DNA from 4 places in the Marinicellulosiphila megalodicopiae genome. Region 3 is predicted to be linked to each of the others. Evidence: predicted binding sites of a transcription regulator. Region 3 holds the regulator's gene; each other region holds the start of a gene.

Region 1 (5,304 bases), 1.5 Mb from region 3:
CAAGTAGAATACTTCTCACAATTTGACTCTCACTGAACAGGCTCATTAAAAATTAATTTTAGCTTTTTAAAACCAAGTTACCCTCGAACTCAATATGATCGAACATTTAAATCCAGTCATATTTTTTTGCGAAACCAAAGCGCATTAACTTAACCATTTATTTATGAAGCAACTATTTATAAAGCAACTATTTATAAAGCAGCTATTTATGAAGCAGCTATCAATCGAGAATAAACCGCAGGCACAATCGCTGCTAAAACAAACCCAACTATGATCATCCATAGTAAAGAAGCATCAATCCAAAACAATGCACTTAATCCCATTACCGCTGCAAACACAAAAAGAAACCCTGCCAAGCGGTGTGTTTTTCGCCAAACGTTTTCATCGGACAATGTCGCTTTTGTTCTTATACCAAACGAATGATTGGATTGTATTTTTCCCATAAAATTACCCATAATTAAAAACACAAAAGACAATCCTGCTACTACCCAATGCCCCAGACTTTGAATCACATCCAATCCAGCCAATATAGAAATAATTTGTAACACCACTAACAATAAAGCTATGGCCCCCACTACATAACTGAGTGCTTTTTTAGATTGTTTTAAATTTTCTTTTCTAGATTCAAGCTTAGCCACAAACATCATCACTAAAATCAATATGATGAGTATGAATGGAAACACCGCTAACGCTATCCATTTATTAGCAAATTGATCTGGCTCGCCGGCCAAATTCCAATGTATAGGCAAGTGATTCACATCAATTGAAATACCAGCGCAGATAAAAATCATAAACGACAAACCGATTAGCTTTAAATACAAACGACCAAAGCCGTTTAAAAAAAATTCATTCATGTTCATTTTTTCGCTCCCAAATTAAATACGTGCATTAATTGCATTAATGATTCTTCTAATACCGATACATTTAATCGATAAAAATTATAATTGCCCTTTTTATAGTCAGTCACTAAATCGGCTTTTTTTAAAATGGCAAAATGTTTTGAAAGTGCAGGCTTACTTAAGTCAAAATGCGAGGCTAAATCCCCTGCGCATAAATCATGTTCACGCAACAATCGCAAAATTTCTCTTCTTGTTGGGTCACCCAGTGCTTTGTAAACTTGATTCATTGTTAAATTCATTTAACCAAAAGGTAAAACAATTCTAGTTAACCTTTTGGTTAAATGCAAACTTTTTTTAATGCAAAAAAAAAGCAGCCAATCGGCTACTTTATCAAAACGTGGAGAGCTTTGTTTTAAATACTTTTTATAAATCTAAACTAAATTCTAATCCGACGGTTTGATACATTTTGTCAGAAAGATTTAAATTACTTTGCGAATAATTTAGAGAGATCAGTTGATTTGCTGCTAAGTGGTAGTTAAATTGAACACTTGGTTCTAAAACTAACATTGTGCATTCACAATTAACTGGTCGATCAATTCGCTTACCTTCTGCCCAATTTAAAGCTGTACCCATTAACATCGTAGCTGAGGCGCTTAATTTACCGGATTGTTTTGTATTTAATTGATAGGCCACATATGGCATTAAATACACATCAAAATTTTGTGGATCTTCTTTATAAAGTCTTTCTTTACCTGCGTTAGTTGCTAATGCAACAGTAAAGCCTCTATAAAAATTACCTACCATATGCTCTTCCATGGTGGCATCTAAAAATTGTGCATTATGATTATAAAAGTTTGTATCTTTTACTTCAAAGTCTACTGACCAGTTTTCTAAGTTAATGGTTGGTTGTTTTGCTATTGCTGCATGAGTCAATAATGAGAATGCTAACGTTGCGATAATTGGTTTTATAATGTTCATCTTAAAATACACCTTTCTTTTCAAGAATGGGGCAATAGCCCGTTGATTAAGTTGAGCGGATTATTACCTAATTTTTTTACTTCCACAAATGCCACTCAATGCATTTTACATAGTACAAAAGTCTAAAAAAAAATTGGCGCTTTTGTATTTATAACCTACCAAGACCACTATCTATTTGGGTTGCAAAGGGATTAATAAAATTCATTGTGTCAAAAAAGTAACTAACATTTCTTTACAGTTTAGTTGAGCTAAAAAATATCATTACACTGATTTACACCTACTTACTTTAATTAAATCATTGAACCCCTTGATTCCACTGATGCATTGTATTTTTGCGTCAGAAAACATTCTTTTTTCAATAAAATGTAACTTTTTAATTCTATTTATTGTAATTTTTTGTGACATTTAGAATGACTTTGTAATGTGTGAAGTACGACAACATTATTAACCGACAATTTTTTGATTTTTTTATCAGAACCTAAATAGTTTAATGGGATATAAAATATTTTCATTAAACAAAGCCACTTTTTAAATGTGATTTTTAAGCTAATCTGAAAAATGAAGTAATCAAACTTACAATAAAGTTAACGGAGCGATTAGATGTCTCAACTTTCAATATCACACATGTACACACAAAAAGGTTTCACTTTAATAGAACTTATTATGGTGATTGTAATTCTTGGAATTTTATCTGCCTTTGCAATTCCCAAATTTGCCGATTTGGGCGACAGTGCAAAAGATGCAATTTTAGATGGCGCACGGGCATCCGTATCCTCTGGTAATGCGATTGCCCATTCTGCATCCCTTGCAACAAATAGTCCCACAACGGTCACATTGGAAGGCACAGCTTACGCCCTAAGTAATGGTTATCCAACAACCGCTACCATTTTAACCATTGCAGGTATTTCTTCAGGTGCTGGTGGCGATTATGCCGTTTATGCTGATTCAGCATCGCCTGATGTTGTAGCAATTACAGTAAGCGGTGCAGTAACTGGTGATAATTGTTTTGCATATACTGAAGCTGCATCTGGTGGTGCATCAAGCATAACCATAATGGGGGTATGGACGGACGTAGATAGTAGCGGTACGTTAAATGCTGCCGACACATGTTCATCTGTGACCATGCAATAATTGAGTGACTTATGCTGCTTAACTTTCGCTTCGTGCAGCAACATCAAAATGGCTTTACATTAATTGAATTAATTATGGTCATTTTGGTGTTATCCATTTTAAGCGCAGTCACTATTAGTAAATTTCCAAACACAGCAATATATGATCAACGATATTTTGTAGATGAAACCATCAGTGCCATTAAATTTGCTGCAAAAAAATCAAAAACCAGCGGTTGCCCAGTTAAATTAACTTTAACTGTCAATAGTTATCAGATCACAATTGATCCTGCTTGCTCTACCAATTTTACTCAAACATTAACTTTGCAAGACCAATCCACCGCCTTACAAAATAGCAATTCAGTTGGGGTGGTTATCACAAGTAATCCTTTAGAAATTATTTTTCATTCAAATTTTACTATAACAAATACAAGTGATGTTTTATTGGTAGCCCACCCTATTAATTTTTCTAGCGCACTAGGTTTGAATCAAACCTTATATTTAGAAGGACAAACGGGATTGATTTATGAATAACAAAAATATCCATAATCAAATTGGCGTAACACTTATTGAACTAGTAATTAGTATGGTGATTCTTTCAATTATGATCGTTGCCATGTTTGAAGCCATGGCCTCCATTTCAAAATCAAATGCCGATCCAATGCTAAGAGCACAGAGTTTAAGTATTGCGCAATCTTACTTAGAAGAAATTCAGTCTAAAGCCTTTTTAGATCCAACTACTAACTCTTGGTGCGGTGTATCCATGCCAACTGATTCAAGTCGCTCAAGCAGAGCGCGTTTTGATGATATTTGTGACTACCAAAGTTTACCTGACACCGTGGTTAGAAATTTAAATAATACTGCAATTGCGTCTTTAGCTAATTATCAAGTCACCGTATCAATAACAGCAGATGCAAGCGTCGATTTAGAAGGGTTATTAGGCACAGCAAATGATTCAGCCCTTATAACAGTAAACGTCACATCTGCTGACAATCAATCTGTACAACTGAATGTATATCGAGCAAATAATGATTAATATTAAATCCAAAACCAATTTAAATGGGTTTACATTGATTGAATTAATCATGGTCATTACTTTAATGTCAATTTTAGCTGTGGTTATAACCCCAATTCTTTCTAGACCATTTGCAAATTATCAAACGCAATATGCAAGACAAGAGTTAGTGCATTTAGCCCAAAGTAGCGCCGATAAGATTTCACAAGAACTAAAACAAGCGCTGCCTAACTCTATTAGAATTTCAGCCGATGGATCCACTTTAGAATTTATATTAATTGAACAAGGAGGAAGATACCGCTCGTCTATCATTGCTAGCGATAACACCGCTTTAACAGCTTCTCAAGCTGACAGTCAATTTACAGTGCTTGGCGAATTTGGATCATATAACAACGATAATGTACGCTTGAGTTTATTTAATACCAATGCCACGCAACTGTATAATCAAATAGTATTAAGCACCGACCAAACCACTGTAACTGCTGCTAATAACAATATTCAAGTCAGCCCATTAGCTGTCACAGCCTGCAGTGATGATTGCTCACAAACAGCCAATACTGCACCGATTACATCGGTTACTTTACAACGAGCTCATCAATTTGACAGCCAAGGATTTGGCTCACCTAGAAATAGAATTTTTTTATTTTCAACGGGAGTGATCTATCAATGTGGATTAGATACCGCGGCGGCTGACGGGTCATTAAATATCGTACGTTATCAAAATTACGATTTTGCAAGCGATCAAATTGACTTAGATACTCGAACTGAAATTGAAGCCTCTACTAATGAGTCAAGTTCAATATTGAGCCAAACCCTTTCTGATTGTGAATTTAGTTACACGCAGGGCAATAGCACAAGATCTGGTGTGATTGAAATTTCTATCACCATGGAAAATTCTATTGCAGGAACCATCACATTATTAAAACAGGTCTTAGTTCAAAATGCGCCTTAAAATCAGTGAGAAATCCAATCAATCTGGAATGGCGTTAGTTGCCGTGATATTCATCATGCTTGTAATTGGCTCATCGATCGTCATGATGATGAAATTTTCAAATATCGCTCAAGCGGACATTGACCAATCCTTACAAGCAAATCGTGCCGACTTATCAGCAAAATCGGCATTAGCCTGGGGTATTTACCATGCAAAAAATGACAATAATTGTGATAATGCAAGAATCCCTAATACAGCTAACCCTACGGATACGATTGAGTTAACGGCATTTGTTGGTTTTGAAATGACTGTCAGTTGTGTTTTAAATCAATACAATGGCGGAATTAATATCATGGTATTAACCGCAACATCCGAATTTGGATCGAATCCAAGCTCAAATGATTACGTATGGCGCTCTATTTCAGCGTCAGT
Region 2 (5,304 bases), 340 kb from region 3:
AATCAGTGTTAAGTGCCCAATTAATAAGGACCGATTATGATAAATTAGCAGGATTTGAAGAACTGCTTGAAACAAATATTACTCAAAATGGAAAAAACCGTTCATATGTTGTTCGTTTATATGTGAATCAAGAAGATATTTCACCATTGAAAAATATGAAGCCACTTAGGGTGCCTGAAGGTTTTTATTTTGTTATGGGTGATAATCGCCATTTAAGCGATGACTCTCGATTAAATCTAAAATTAGTTCCAAGAAATGAAATTATTGGAAAAGCGAAAAGTGTTGTTTTTTCAGCGGATTATGAAAATTATCATCTACCTAGAAGTGATCGTTGGTTTGTACCTTTGTATTTAAATAATCAAGATGCAGTTAGGAAAAAGTGATGTAGTTTATCTGGACCATTCTTAATAATGGCCCAAGTATTAGAACGATAAAAATAAATGGAGTTCACTCAAACTGATACGCAGTTAAGGTTAATTAAGGAGCGTATTGGATAAAATGTAACCAGAAAATCCCAGCCAAGATATCGCCAGCAATAACCAAGCGATAGTGGGTTGTTTGATGATGATTGTTGGCTCTATTGAGTCGCTGGTGTTTTTATTGGCTTTCTTTTTTATTTTGTCTTGCTCTCTAAGTTTTGCCTTATGTTGTTTCTTGTAAAGCTCGATACCCTTTTGAATTCCTTGGGTGATTAGCTTTGTTTGTTGTTTGGTTTGATTTGGTTTTTGAATTGACTTTGCCATTTTTGCGGCATCTTCATTTGATTTGTTGGGTGAGCTTTTCATGTCTGTCATCTTATTGTCAATTATGTGGAGTAGGATAAAGCCTTGATTTTAAAAGTAAATATTTAATTAAATAAAAAAATAGGCATAAAATTTGCTTTATTTTAGATAGTTGAAATTATATGACAATTTTTTGAACACTAAATATCAAAGTAGTTATCACGATATTTATAATTTATCATTTTTACATTACACGGAGACAAGTTATGTCGATGAATTTATTACAAGCTGAACTAAGTAACATTGAAAGTAATGGTTTGCATAAACCAGCTGAAGTAAGTGAAACAAAACGTGATCGAAATCATAGAAAGTTAGCAGCAAGACGAGCTGTTGAAGAGCATCTTGAAAGGCAAAGACTAAAAGAAGAGTATGCAATGGATATGCTAGATTAAACAACCAAATTATCTAAAAGAAGATGGATTATTATCCATCTTTTTTTTCGCCTGTCATAAAACAAGTAATGTTTATTTTTGTTACCCCCTCTTGTAAAGTGAGTGAGTACTACTAATCTATTTGATACAAAAGTATTAATTTATAGAGTATTTATGTCTAATATTTTGACTGTAGATGATAATGAAGCCATGCGTAAAATGATCTCCCATACTTTATGTTTAGGTGGGTTTGTGGTTGCTGAGGCAGAGAATGCTCAAATCGCTTTGGATAAAATGCAGCATGAATATTTTGATTTAATTATAACCGATATCAATATGCCCATCATGGATGGTATTGAATTTACAAAAGCAGTGCGTCAATTAAGTCAACATCGTACCGTCCCAATTCTAGTCCTCTCAACTGAAGATACCGAAGATTTAAAAAAAACAGCCTCCACCGCAGGTGCTAATGGATGGGTTGTCAAACCTTTTTCACCATCAGATTTGATTCAAAAAGTACGTAGCGTTATGCATTGATTAAGTTGTATCCAATCCTTTAACTCTGTAAGTGGGCATTATGAAATATTCTTTTTTATCATTAGTTTTTGTTTTAATGGTTTCATGTCAATCAGATCGAACTGATAATCTAGAAAATTTCCAATCCGCCTCTGGATTTGATGCGAATGTATTGGATTTTTCTGGACGCATTTATGAAGACTCAGTCCGATTAAGTTGGTCATTTAGTTCAGCTAATCAGCAAGTAATGCTCCGACGAGGAAGTGGAAGTTTTCCATCAGATGAAAGTGATGGAACGCTAATGTATAGAGGTGTGAATGATTTTTTTGTGGATGTATCCGCACGGCCAAAAGAAGTTAATTATTATCAATTATTTATTTATAAAAATGAGCAAGGTTATCAGCCCATTGCTCAATTAATTGTTTCTGTTGATACTCAAATTGAAACTACGATTTTGCCTATATTAAATTTAAGACATTTAATAAAAGACGCAGAGGTTATTTTAGAATGGGATGTGCCTGAGGATATAGAGATTTCTCAATTTGAAATTGTAAGAAATAATATTTCTATTGCAAAAACAACTCGCCCATTTTGGAAGGATCTAAACCCACCTATTGGTAGTGAGCTTGAATATGAGGTGTTTAGCTTAAATTCAACCGATGAGCGTTCGAAATCATCTTTAAAATTTATGGTTACTGTTTCTGAGCCAATTATTGAGGTGATTGAGCAATTACTGATTGTAGCTGAAAATAATCAAGCTCACATCACTTGGGGGGTACCTGAAAATAATTATTATCTTAAAACGGTTTTATTTCGAGATGATGTTTTAATATTTGAAGACCTTGAAGGTGCTGGGGTATTTGTTGATAGACAGGTTAGTAACCACAATAACTATAAATACTCAATTTCTCATATTAATACAGCATTGGTGTTTTCTCCATTGTTAGAATTGGAAGTGACAATTCAAGATACCATTGGGCCGAATAACGTGAGTGAATTTCAAATAGATGCAAGAAACAATCAATCCAATATAAGTTGGGTGTTACCTCAAGGTGTCGATTTTGATTATGTGGAGTTATTTAAAAATGACGCCTTAATCTATTCAGGTAATGATACTTTATTTATTGATACCGCTGTTTTGAATGGAGATACTGTTATTTATAGGATTCAAAGTGTCGACACTTCAGGAAATCTTAGTGCGATTGAGCAATTATCTGTTGAAGTCATCGATGACATCGCACCAAATACAATTGCTAATGCGCATATAGAAATCTATGACTCCCAGCTTACTGTATCTTGGGATGTGCCAGAAGAAGAGTATGAAAAAATTCAAGTATATAGAAGTGATTCACCTTTGCTAAATTATCAAGATGGATACTTATTATTTGAGACCTTTTCAGTAGCGCCGTCGTTAGAAATTTTGGATCGAGAGTTAGTCAATGATCAAGAGTACTTTTATGGAATTTTTGTCATAGATAGTTCAGGCAATGTCTCACAAGGGGTTCAACTAAGTGCAACACCTTTAATTGAAGGAAGTATTGAATTGCCAACTAATGCCTCATCAATAGTCGAGTTTTCTCCATTTGACAGTATGATGACTTATGTAATGGATACACAAATTGACTCAAAAGGCAGGGTATTGTTTCTTTGGCAGGACTACAGTTTGCAGCCAGTTGGATTTAAATTAGAACGACGATTTGCTGATGGGCAGTTGGATAGTACATTTGGGGATATGGGGACGGTTATTTTTCAAGATGCTTCTGAAAATATTTACCCAAATAAATTTGCTCTAATTGATACTGGTGAAATAATAGTAGCGGGCAGGACTTATATTAATGAAGATCAGGTTTTATTGCTTGCAAAATTTTCTGAAGATGGCGTATCTGTAAATGGTTTCGGTGTCACAAGTACACATGGAGATATTAATATTGTTGCAGATAGTGCTTCAAAATTTATGACTATTGACCATGTATCTGCCTATTTCAATGACTTATCTGTTATTTCATATTCCGGGAATGATATTTATTTAGTTGGAAATGCCTCTTTAGCATCTGACGATATAATATTTACCCTTAAATTGGATGCTAATATAGGGGAGTTGGATTCCAGTTACGCTTCAGGTTTGGGTATGAGTGCTATTAATACAACCCCTAATGTATTTTATAACTTACGCTCTGCAGTGGATGACTTAGGGCAAATTTATGTCTCAGGTGTAACTTCTGCTACAGGAATATTGGTACGTTTAAATTCAGAAGGGGATTTGGATACAGCTTTTAATTCTGGTGCGCCTGTCATTTTACAAACTGATTCACAGTGCTTGCAATTGCAAGAGGTAAGCAATGTGGCACTGGACAATTCAAATGATATTTATTTAAATATTAATTGCTACGACAATGTTAATTATTGGTCCCCAAAACAAATTCATAAAATTAATGTTGATGGCACATATAGTTCGGCATTTGGGGGGGGCTCAGGAATTACGACATATTTGAGTCAAGATTCAAGTAATATTTCGCATATGTTAATTGATAAGCAACAACAAATTTGGGTAGCCAGTTCGGTAAATATTCAATCAGATTATGATGTTACGCTTATGAAAATGAATTCAATGGGCGTAATGCAAGATGGATATCCTTTGCTATTTTCAAATTATTTTGCCCCAGGTGAATATGAGAATGTAGGGGACTTTTTGATGCACCCACTTTCAGATAAACCAATAATACTTGGAACTAAATATGAAAATGGGTCCGATCATTTATTTATGATGAAAGTAATTACAAAGTCGATAGATTATCTTGAGCCTTCAATGAATTAGTTAAAAACGCATTCACTTTATCAATTAATTGATCTGCTAGTATTTGCATTGCCTCTATACTTGCCCAAGCGATATGAGGTGTAATTATTAAATTATCTAACATTAAATTTTGCATCGCAATGTCGTTTATATGTGGTGGCTCTGTGGGTAATACGTCTAGACCTGCTGCACCAATAGTTTTGTTTTGAAGTGCGTTAATTAAAGCAAAAGAATCAACAATTGGACCTCTTGCAGTATTAATCAGAATGCAATTTTTTTTCATCATTAATAATTCCTTTTCGCTTATAAGCGATTCAGTATCTTTATTAAGTGGGCAGTGAATAGAAATGATGTCCGATGTTGATAAAATTGTATTCAAGTCGACACATGTTTTTTGATCTACTGAATGCCGATTTGATGGGCTATAAAAATTAACTTTCATAGCAAAAGCCGATGCAATCTTTGCAGTTTGTTTTGCTATTTCCCCTGTTCCAATTAATCCAAGAGTTTTACCTTTTAATAAATGTATAGGTGAAGTGAAATAACAAAATTGCTTCGATTTTTGCCAGGCATTTTCTTTTAATGTTCGCTCGTAACTCTTTAATTGTTTGGTTAGGCAGAGCATTAACATAAATACATGCTCGCTTACTGTGTGTTTTGCATAGTTGGTGATATTGGTTACAGTAATGTTTTTTTGTTTGCAGTATTGAAGATCAATAATATTGAATCCTGTGGCTGCTACGCAAATGCATTTTAATTGCGGAAGTTGAGAAAGTATTTTTGCATCTAGTATGACTTTATTGGTGATGGCAATCGTTGCGTTTTTTAAGCGGTCAACCGT
Region 3 (5,304 bases):
ACTATTTGTTGAAGGCACGCATTGGTCTGTATTAAATGAGCCCTTGGAATACAAATTAAAAAAAGGCGAAATTGGCGTAATTTGGGAGGTGTTTTCTTATAGCTGCTCTCATTGTAATGCGTTTGAACCTTTTATAAAGCAATGGCGTAAATCCGCCCCTGAAGAAATTGCATTTGAGCCAGTGCCAGTAATGTGGAATGCAAAATTCAATACTCAAGCAACGGCGTTTTATACCGCACAATTATTGAATGTACCTGAGCAAGCACATGGCAAATTGTTTGATGCCATTCATATAACACGTGCAAAAATAGGATCACTTGAAGATTTTGCCCAGTTTTATTCTAACTTTGGTATTAGTGAAGATCGTTTTATTTCAACAAGTAAATCATTTGCGGTTAAATCGATGGTAGACAATGCACAAAAAATTTCGACTCAAGTTGATGCCACCCCAACATTAATTGTGAATGGTAAATACTTAATCACCACTAAAATGGTTCCTAATCGCCAAACTATTCTAGAAGTGGCTCAATACCTAGTTGAGCGCGATGCAGCAAATAAATGAATCAAACTGGCCTAAAAAATTAACGCATTTTGAAGGTAATTTTAAGTCTATTGCTCAATCACATACCAAGCCCAATGCAATATTGCGTGCTTGGTTGCTCAATCAATCCAGCCTAACTACAAAACTTCAGAATCACTTTGGTGATTTTCAAGTTGAAGTGGTCAGTGAATGTTGGATTAACAACAGCCAAGCCAAGCAATTTTTTAGACAGGCATTGAAAAATAAACAATTCAAGATTGATCGTTTGTGGTGTCGAAAAGTCAATTTGAAATGTAATGGAAACATAGTGGTAAGAGCGCATACCCTCGTGCCATTGCAAACATTTCATAATCAAACACGTCGAATTGGAAAATTACAAAATAAATCCTTGGGTCACTTTCTTTTTACTCACAAGCATATTCAAAGACAACCAATTACGATATTAAATGTTGAAAAATCGCATTGGGCAAGGCAGTCTATTTTTAACATTTATGGTTACCCGTTATTAGTAACAGAATTTTTTGAACCTGATTTTTTAAATAAAAACCAAAAATAAAAAGATTAAATAAAATGATGACATCCACTACTTTTTTCGCTCTTGTACGGTTAACTCGCTTAAATAAACCCATTGGAATTTTACTTTTACTTTGGCCAACGCTATGGGCGTTATGGATAGCCGCTGATGGTTTACCGCCATTATCAACGTTATTTATATTTGTATCGGGCGTTGTGATAATGCGAAGCGCAGGTTGCATCATTAATGATTTTGCGGATCGTAAAATAGATGGAAAAGTGGGTCGAACCAAACTGCGCCCTTTAGTAACTGGAGAAATTTCTAGTAAAGTTGCGCTGCAAACATTTTGTATTATGATTCTTGTCGCTTTTTTATTGGTGTTGTTTACTAATCCATTTACCATAGGTATGAGTGTTGTAGCGGTAGGATTAGCTTCACTTTATCCCTTTATGAAACGTTATACGTTTTATCCACAGGTTGTATTGGGTGCTGCATTTTCTTGGGCAATTGTGATGTCTTTTACAGCTTTGGAACAATCACTTGATAGTAAGGTTTGGCTTTTATACACAGCAAATCTATTATGGACGGTAGCTTATGACACTCAATATGCCATGGTCGATCGAGATGATGATTTAAAAGCAGGGGTTAAATCCACTGCGATTCTTTTTGGAGATATGGATAACGTTGCCATTATTGGGTTGCAAGTTTTGTCAATTATTACGTTTTTATTACTCGGCGGTCACATAGAGGCAGGTTGGTTTTATTATTTGGGTGTGTTGGCTATGGCTGGATGTTTTATTTATCAAGCATGGTTAACCAAAGACAGAATAAAACAGCAGTGTTTTAATGCATTTTTGCATAATTTTTGGGCTGGGATGTGTATATTTATCGGTATCTTTATCGATAAACTGACATGATACTGTCATTAAAATTACTTCGTACTGTCACAAAACTGTAATATAAACAGGTTCTAATACGCCACTTTAAACCATCAGATATCGAGTAAATAACATGTCTCAACGCTCAATCTTAATTGTGGATGATGAAGTCGCTATTCGTGAGATGATTGCTTCAGCATTAGAAATGGCAGGATATAACACGTTAGAAGCAGGGGATGCATCAACAGCGCATGGACTTATTATTGATAAACAACCTGATTTAATATTATTAGATTGGATGATGCCAAATATCTCAGGCATTGAATTGGCGCGTCGATTAAAACGAGATGATTTAACAAAAAATATTCCAATTATTATGCTGACAGCAAAAGCCGATGAAGATAATAAAATTTTAGGTTTGGAAGCAGGAGCTGACGATTATATTACCAAGCCTTTTTCACCGCGAGAATTGGTTGCACGATTAAAAGCGGTATTACGTCGAACCATTGATGAAGATGAGTCCACGCCTATTGAATTTCATGGTTTAATATTGGATCCACATTCTCACCGTGTCAGTGTACAAGAACACGAATTAGAAATGGGCCCCACAGAATTTAGATTACTGCACTTTTTTATGAGCCACTGTGAGCGTGCTTATTCACGTTCACAATTATTAGATCAAGTTTGGGGTGGTAATGTTTATGTGGATGAGCGCACTGTTGATGTTCATATAAGGCGCTTGCGAAAAGCTATTGGTGAGCCGCATCAAAATATGATTCAAACTGTTCGTGGAACGGGCTATCGTTTCTCCTCTAAAATCGCTATTTAACGGCGGCTTTTGTCTGTTAAAATCGCACTTTTTAAGCTGTATTGAGTATGATTCACAATGTTAAAGGCCGACTGGCTTCTAGAACTGTTTTACTAATAATTGCATCTTGGGTATTCGGCTGGTTTTTCGATGCCCCTTATTTATGTCTATTTTTGACTCTTATCTCTTTGCTTACTTATCATGTATATCATTTATTAGAATTAGTAAAATGGTTGGCAAGTGGCAGTAAAACGTTGCCACCAGATAGTTTTGGCACCTGGGGGCAAATTTATGATCACCTACAAGTTAAACAATTAGCCCATTCTAAAGATATTGGTCGATACAAACGCATATTAAAACGAGTACAAGGATCTACAGAAGCGTTAGCCGATGCGGTAGTTATTATTAATAAAGACAATCAATTATTGTGGTGGAATCCAGCTGCCCAAGCTTTATTAAACCTCAAGCGTAAAGTGGACAGTGGTCAATTAATTACCAATTTAATTCGTGAGCCTAGATTTCATCTATTTTTAAATGATCAACAGCCAGGCAGTGCATTGTTAATTCAAACTGTGCATAACCCACCTAAACATATCCAAATTACTAAAACAATATATGGTAATGACGAGCGATTATTGTTGTTACGTGACATTTCGAAAATGAAGCAATTAGAAAAAACTCGACGTGATTTTATTTCCAACGCGTCACATGAATTGCGCACTCCGCTTACCGTTTTAAAAGGGTATTTAGAAACCTTTGATGATTACAAAGAGGATTTGCCAATCACATTTCACAAACCCCTAGTTCAAATGCAAAATCAAACGAATCGCATGGAGAATTTAGTTCGAGATTTATTAGCCTTATCAAAATTAGAAGAACAAAATACAGAGTTAAGGCAGTCCCAAATTGATGTGTCAGATATCATGGTTGAGATCATACAAGATGCACGTGTTTTAAGTGGTGAAAAAAATCAAGAAATTACTTTTAAAGCAAATAGCGAACTGTGCATTCGTGGAGATCAATCTTTAATAACCAGTGCTATTTCGAATTTAGTTTTTAATGCCATTCGTTACAGTAATGAAAAAACAACAATCTTCATTACATGGAATGAAAATGGAACACTTGAAGTAAAAGATCAGGGCATTGGCATTCAATCTCGACACATTGATCGCTTAACTGAGCGTTTTTATAGAATTGATGAGTCAAGAAGTTCGGACAGTGGCGGCACTGGATTGGGGTTAGCGATAGTGAAACACATAATGTTAAATCACCAAGGGAAGTTAAAAATTCAATCAATATACGAAGAAGGCTCCACCTTTAGTTTAGAATTTCCAAAAGACCGATTAGTATCTAAGCTTGATGAATGATACGTTTTAACAACCAATCATTATGCTGTATTGTGATTGGTTTTGTGTGCAGCTAGGCAGTATTTTTTGAGCATGAGTGGTGACATTAATAGCAATTATTAGTGTTAACAGACTTAAGCTGATTACGGCTAAATTTCTGATTTTGTTCATATTACCTTCTTACGCTTGCTATATATTTAGTGAGCATCATCATTTTGTCTTCATCATCATCCACATAATTGAGTTTAACTAATAATTGATTACTTTGAGTTGTGCCAATTACCTGAACTAAATGCACGTAGGTGTTGATTCGAGCGACGTTTTCAATGCCTTCACCTATTTGAATGTCAATGACAACTTGTTCAAGTATTTGAGGTTTGATGGTGTCGGCATCTACTTCAAGTAGAACCTGTTGTAAATTAATGTCTCTAATGTTAACCGTTGCTTGAGTTGATGCTGTTCGAATGGTTGTAGTTGCAATGGGTTTTTTATCGACAATCACAGATGATTTTGGTTTGTTTTTTTCAACTAATTGATTGGATGCACTGTTGCTATTTAATAGGTTTGAGCTTTGATTGGTGGATGTGGATTGTTTAGGGGCAGCGCTAGCTAATAATGGATTCACCGCTTCTTCTAATAAGGCAGGGTCGCCAGACGTTTTTCGCCCAGCAGGTGGCTTGGCTTTAGCACCTAAAGCTTTAATGACTTTGGTTAATAGCTGCTCCGCTGAAAAAGGTTTGCCGATATAATCAGTTACTCCAGATTTTACAGCTTCAACTACGTTTTCTTTGTCCCCACGACTAGTAACCATAATAAAGGCTGTTTTAGGGCGGTTCTTTTCAATTTCAAATGGACGCAACCAGGTTAGCAGTTCAATACCACTTAGCTCCGGCATTTCCCAGTCACATAAAATTAAATCGTATTTGTTTTTTTGTAAAAGAATTTGGGCTTTTCGTCCGTTAATGGCTTCATCGACTTTTGCGTGAGGAATATGCTGGCGCAAGCTGCGTTTAACCAAGTCTCTAATAAAACTAGCGTCATCTACGATTAATATTGAAAGTTGAGCCATCAGGTGCCCCATAAAAAAGAATTCTTAATTAACTATAGACCAACAACAGGCTTGCAACTTTTTAGGAGTGAATAAATCAGTGGGCAACAGCGCGAGCCAATGTCCAAATACTGATGCGTTTTGCGCCTTTTTTACGCAACACTTTACT
Region 4 (5,304 bases), 850 kb from region 3:
CTTTCGTCCCAACGAATAATATGGCCAAATTTATTATCTAAACGCGGGTTTGCGTAGTTAGTTCCAACATCTAATGTGCGTCTTGTGTTATTTGTCATTGTCATATAAACAGTACCTGTTACTGGATCAACTGCGCCCCACTCTGGACGATCCATTGGAGTAGCACCTAATAAATCTGCTGCGCCTGCTGTGTTTAAAATGATTTTTGCCAAACTTGCAAATGAATCTGATAATAGATTGCCGTTTTTATCGATGCTGGCTAATTCAAGTGCCAGCCATTTTGCATGTCCATTAATATTAAATTGAGCAACATACAGCGTCCCTTCGTCCATATATGATGCACCAGTAGCTAAACGGTCTGTTGGGTCGGCATCTGCGGCACTCCAGTTTTTTGCTGAAACAAATTTATAGACATATTCAAAACGAGAGTCGTGTCCAGAATAAAATACAACCGGTTTGCCTTCTGTTAATTTTCCAAAGGTGCAACCTTCATGTCTAAAACGACCAAGGGCGGTTCTTTTTTGTCCACGAGAATTTGGATTATACGGATCAATTTCTACAATATATCCGTGTCCATTTACTTCATTACGGTAGTCATCATTTGCAGTTGCGCCAATTGTTGATCCATCAAAACGGGTGAATTCATCTTGTAATTCACCTGCTAACCCTGCTGCAAATTCCCAGCCGTAACGTGTTTCATCATTAGCTATTCCTATACGATCATCTGCTGTATTTCGGCCGCTTGTTTTAACAAAATAACCGGGCCAGTTTTCTTCACAAGTTAAATACGTGCCCCAAGGTGTCGTGCCGTTACCGCAGTTATTAAATGTGCCGCGAGCAATAGCTTGCCCTTGTGAAAATTTTGTTCTTAATAATTCTGCAGTAACAGGACCCGTTACATCAAATTCAGTTAAACCTGTAAAGCGACGATTGTGCTCATCATTTTTTACAACATTCCATTTTCCGTCCATTAACTTCACACGAACAACCGATACGCCATGCGCGTTTATTTCTAAGCGAGTTGCATCAACATACTCTGCAATTTCTGTTACTAATGGTTTTTCGCCAGTGGTTTGGTTTGCATATAATGCGTCGACATTTAAATATTCATGATTGATGCATAAAATGCCATCGGTTGATGAATCATTTAAAGGAAAAAAATGCATGCCGTCGTGGTTTTGACCCATTGCATTTTCTTGATCAAGTGCGCTCATTTGATTGTTAGCATCAAACACTGAAGCATTATCATTTAATGCTTCTCCCCAAGGGGCTAATACTTGCGCGCTGTATCCTTGTGGAACCACAACGGCATCTGTTTTTGAGCCAGCAATGGATTCAAATCCTAATTTTAATGATGCGTTTTCTTCTGGTGTTTGTTCGTCATCGTCTTTACTTGCGCAAGAAGCCAGTCCTAATCCTAGTGCTGACATGCCACCCATAGCGGCGCCACCTTTTAAAACTTTACGGCGATTCACATGGGTTTCTAAAACTTTTGCAAATTCTGTATTACCGCTTTTATTATAAATTGTAGGGTCAAATGTTTCTTTACTCATGTTGTCACTCCGAATTTTGATTAAGATATTGGGCGAATAATTATCGTGGGACAAACTAAATTTTTAGTATGACAAACATGTGACACTAATATGTGATTTATATGAATATTTGTATTCAGAATTATTAGACATTAAATATAAAATGAAGGTATCCATTTTTAGTGCTACAAAATTTTATCACACTGTGTTTTACATCCATAAAAAAAGGGAGCAATGCTCCCTAAAGATAGTTCTAAGTTTTATATCATTCAACTTGTAAAGTGGCGTATTGCTCTTTTAAAATATTTGCACTTTCCACAAGTTGTTGTTGTTCTTCAGTTGACAAATGAATATTAGGCATCAACTGCGCACCATCTTTTGACACTATACAGGGTAATGAAATACACACATCGTCTATTCCATGTTGTCCTGTAATTAATCGCGAAACAGTAAGTAGTGATTTTTTGTCTTTGATTATAGCGCTCACAATTTTTACTAGGGCCATACCAATTGCAAAATAGGTAGAGCCTTTAGCTTCGATAATTTTATAAGCAGAGCGTTGTACGTTTTCGGTGATGCTTGCTTTTTCGGCTTGTGTTAAAGGCTCGGTTAATGAATATTGATCAATATCAATACAGCCAATACTTGCAATGGACCAGGCTGTAAATTCTGAATCACCGTGCTCACCAAGTACATAAGCATGAACGTTATGAATGTCTACTTTCATGCGATCTGCTAAGTAATAACGTAATCGTGCTGAGTCTAAAACAGTACCTGACCCAAATACTCGGTTAGCAGGTAGGCCGGTTCGCTCTAATACCACTTTGGTTAAAATATCCACAGGATTTGAGACAACCAAAATAACGCCTTTTGGATCTTGGCTTTTTATGTCATCTGCAATGCTGCACATAATTTTTTGATTACGTTTTAATAAGTTTAAACGGCTTTCGTCTGGGCGTTGTTTTGAGCCTGCGGTAATGACAATGACATCGGCATCGGCATAATCCTCAATGCCACCTGCACGCATTTTTGTGGTTGGCATAAAACAAAAGCCTTGAGCTAAATCTAATACCTGTCCTTCACTTAATGCTTGATTGCTGTCGACGATTACAATTTCTTCAAAATCGCCAGTTTGAGCTAATGCAAAAGCGAAGGTTGCGCCAACACTGCCTGCGCCGACGATGACGATTTTACGTTGTTGCCATGGATTGTGTGGCATGGTTTTGTCCTCATAAATTAGTAATGTTGATTATTTTAGGCTTGTATTTTGGTTTGCACTATACCAACAAGTGATAGGTTTTCATTGATTAATGTAGAGGTAATCAATGTAGGTTGTTGGTATGATTTACGCGCAAAATTTAGTGATAATTAAGGTAGACAAAATGTTTGAGATTTTAATATTGGCATTAGCGTTAAGCATGGATGCGTTTGCAGTTTCCATTGGATTAGGCTCTAAGCAGCATAAACCTCTAAAGGTTATGGCATTAATGGCCGCCACGTATTTTGGTATATTTCAAGGTGTTATGCCATTACTTGGTTATTTAGGTGGTCGTGGTGTGTTTGGTTGGATCGAATCTTTTGCACCTTGGGTGGCTTGGTTTTTATTGATGTTAATTGGCGCAAAAATGATTTATGAATCGTTTGCAGAAGGCATTGAAGAAGATTTATCTAATATTACCCACAAAGTGATGCTCACTTTAGCCATAGCAACAAGCATCGATGCCATGGCCGCTGGGTTCTCGCTGACATTAATGGCCATCAATCCGTTTTTGGCTTGTTTGATTATAGGTGTCATTACTTTTTTATTTAGTGCGCTAGGTGTGATTGTGGGTAAGGTAAGTGGTACTTGGCTTGAAAGTAAAGCGGAATTATTAGGTGGCGTGGTATTGATTTTAATTGGGTTTAAAATTTTATTATTTTAGCTGTTTAGATTATTCAATTTTAAGAATAACCTAAACAGTCTGAAGTAATTTATTTGATAGGGAAACAAATATTAGTCATTAAATCTTTCGCTTCGGTATCTTTTGGGCTATTAACATAAACTTCATAAGGGTGTATTTTTTTAAATTGTTTAATTTTTTTATAGCGTAACATTCCCATTGCTGTGGCCCATGCATTACCAACAAATTTGTAATCCCCAGTGTGTTTAATAGCAAATGCTTGATGAGTAGCAATGGTGCCTTGCGTAAATTTTGGGTCACTAAATGCTATATATTCGTCAAAAGCTAAAGCACTTATAAAATGACAACGCCCTTTGGCTAAGTCGAATTTTTTATAAATAGCAATGACTTTGGAAGGCTGGGGAATGGATTTAGACTCGATCATTCCGTGCAATGTATCAAAATCTTCTGACATCACTTGGCCGATATCTTTCACATCACATTGTTTTTCAATACCAATATAATACATAGCGGGTACTTTGATATTTTCTTGTATCTCAATAGATGAATGCACTGTTTTGTTTTCAGCTAATTCTTTAAGCATAGTCAACCCACGAATATAATCGTTGCCGATCAGTGCGATCATCATGTTTTTCATCCAAAACATAAAAAATGGTAATGAGCTGTCCATTGCCCAAGTAATATGACACTGACCTTCTATTTGTTTGAAATCAAAGCTTGTTTTACTGCTGCTTTTCCAGGGTTTTAAGAATTCCAAATCATAATCTATGCGTTTATTTTCAACAATATTGGTGATGTGCATATTGCCAGATCCTATATGTGTGCCGGTCCAATGTTGAGCGTGCCCTACTTCATACGGAGGCAATTGCACAACAACAGGACAGGTAGGTTCTTGGCACAACCAAGGAGACCAAGTGCGCCAAGTATTAAAGTCGGACACAATTTTAAACACTTCGCTTACGGGTGCATCAATGACCATGGTGCGTTCTAGGGTTAACTTTACGTCAAACATATTGGTTCCTGTCGTTTAATTATTGATCAAATTGAACTTGATTGTAGGAGAGTTCACCTAAAAATCCAATGGTTATTTTAAAAAAATAATCATAGAAAATAATAAAAATAAACCCAGTAAATCCTTATAAATTGACATTAACAAAACATCAATATTTTTAAGAGTTAAAATTAAGGTAAAATACTTGTCGATAAATCAAAATTATTCTTCCAAGGCTAAACCCAAGGCTAAACCCAAGGCTAAACAATGAGAGACAATTCACAAATTATTGCACGATTACGAGAACGCATCCCTAAATTTGAATGCGTTAAAGGGTGTCATGATTGTTGTGGTCCTGTTACTACGTCCTCTGAAGAAATGGCACGTTTGCCAGTAAAAACTGAGGCAGAGCACACAGCCGCTCTTAATGAATATAACTGCGTACATCTTGGGCCAAATGGCTGCACAGTTTATGGTGAGCGTCCTTTAATTTGTCGATTGTTTGGAACCACAGAAAAAATGCCCTGCCCAAATGATCGTCGCCCAGAGGAAATGATTGATGAACAAACCGAAAAACAAATTCATCATTATATTGCAACTACACGACAGGTATTGGTTTGAGGTATTGGTTTGAGGTCTTGGTTTTAGATTTTGGTTTGAAATCAATTTAACACCCAATTAAGCATACAAATAATTACTTAATGTTTTATGATGATTCGCGATAACATACTAACTGTTTCTGATACTAATTGTTTCTGATAATAATTGTTCAGGAAATAATTGTTCAACCTACTTTAATTATTAAGGAATTGCATGAAATCAATGTACTTTACTTTATTTACTATTATTAACCTGTTTGCATCAAGCTGTTCTGATGATG

Evidence for each region. The regulator PhoB, encoded in region 3, activates phosphate uptake and scavenging genes when phosphate is short. The targets are predictions, from matches to a motif close to TGTCATANNNNTGTCANA.
Region 1: a site for PhoB is predicted at 2,171-2,188, ahead of TYM08_RS11155 (pilus assembly FimT family protein). Genes of this name have one in related genera too.
Region 2: a site for PhoB is predicted at 893-910, ahead of TYM08_RS02955 (PA3496 family putative envelope integrity protein). Genes of this name have one in related genera too.
Region 4: a site for PhoB is predicted at 1,621-1,638, ahead of TYM08_RS00810 (PhoX family protein). Genes of this name have one in related genera too.

The regions. Positions count from the first base shown of each region.
Region 1 is NZ_AP023087.1:2,597,451-2,602,754, forward strand. Features, by position in the region: gene TYM08_RS11140 (SdpI family protein) at 207-860, opposite strand; gene TYM08_RS11145 (autorepressor SdpR family transcription factor) at 857-1,126, opposite strand; gene TYM08_RS11150 (hypothetical protein) at 1,263-1,817, opposite strand; gene TYM08_RS11155 (pilus assembly FimT family protein) at 2,418-2,948, shown strand; gene TYM08_RS11160 (pilus assembly FimT family protein) at 2,960-3,460, shown strand; gene TYM08_RS11165 (type IV pilus modification PilV family protein) at 3,453-3,962, shown strand; gene TYM08_RS11170 (pilus assembly FimT family protein) at 3,955-4,893, shown strand; gene TYM08_RS11175 (hypothetical protein) at 4,883-5,304, shown strand, end outside.
Region 2 is NZ_AP023087.1:716,743-722,046, forward strand. Features, by position in the region: gene lepB (signal peptidase I) at 1-383, shown strand, start outside; gene TYM08_RS02950 (DUF2956 domain-containing protein) at 474-794, opposite strand; gene TYM08_RS02955 (PA3496 family putative envelope integrity protein) at 989-1,174, shown strand; gene TYM08_RS02960 (response regulator) at 1,328-1,690, shown strand; gene TYM08_RS02965 (hypothetical protein) at 1,731-4,484, shown strand; gene TYM08_RS02970 (D-2-hydroxyacid dehydrogenase) at 4,444-5,304, opposite strand, start outside.
Region 3 is NZ_AP023087.1:1,057,269-1,062,572, forward strand. Features, by position in the region: gene TYM08_RS04480 (thiol:disulfide interchange protein DsbA/DsbL) at 1-562, shown strand, start outside; gene TYM08_RS04485 (chorismate--pyruvate lyase family protein) at 546-1,097, shown strand; gene ubiA (4-hydroxybenzoate octaprenyltransferase) at 1,112-1,972, shown strand; gene phoB (phosphate regulon transcriptional regulator PhoB) at 2,067-2,762, shown strand; gene phoR (phosphate regulon sensor histidine kinase PhoR) at 2,810-4,108, shown strand; gene TYM08_RS04505 (hypothetical protein) at 4,115-4,258, opposite strand; gene TYM08_RS04510 (response regulator) at 4,260-5,156, opposite strand; gene TYM08_RS04515 (ComF family protein) at 5,233-5,304, opposite strand, start outside.
Region 4 is NZ_AP023087.1:203,282-208,585, forward strand. Features, by position in the region: gene TYM08_RS00810 (PhoX family protein) at 1-1,553, opposite strand, end outside; gene TYM08_RS00815 (L-lactate dehydrogenase) at 1,798-2,751, opposite strand; gene TYM08_RS00820 (manganese efflux pump MntP family protein) at 2,915-3,454, shown strand; gene TYM08_RS00825 (SRPBCC family protein) at 3,504-4,445, opposite strand; gene TYM08_RS00830 (YkgJ family cysteine cluster protein) at 4,692-5,045, shown strand; gene TYM08_RS00835 (extracellular solute-binding protein) at 5,238-5,304, shown strand, end outside.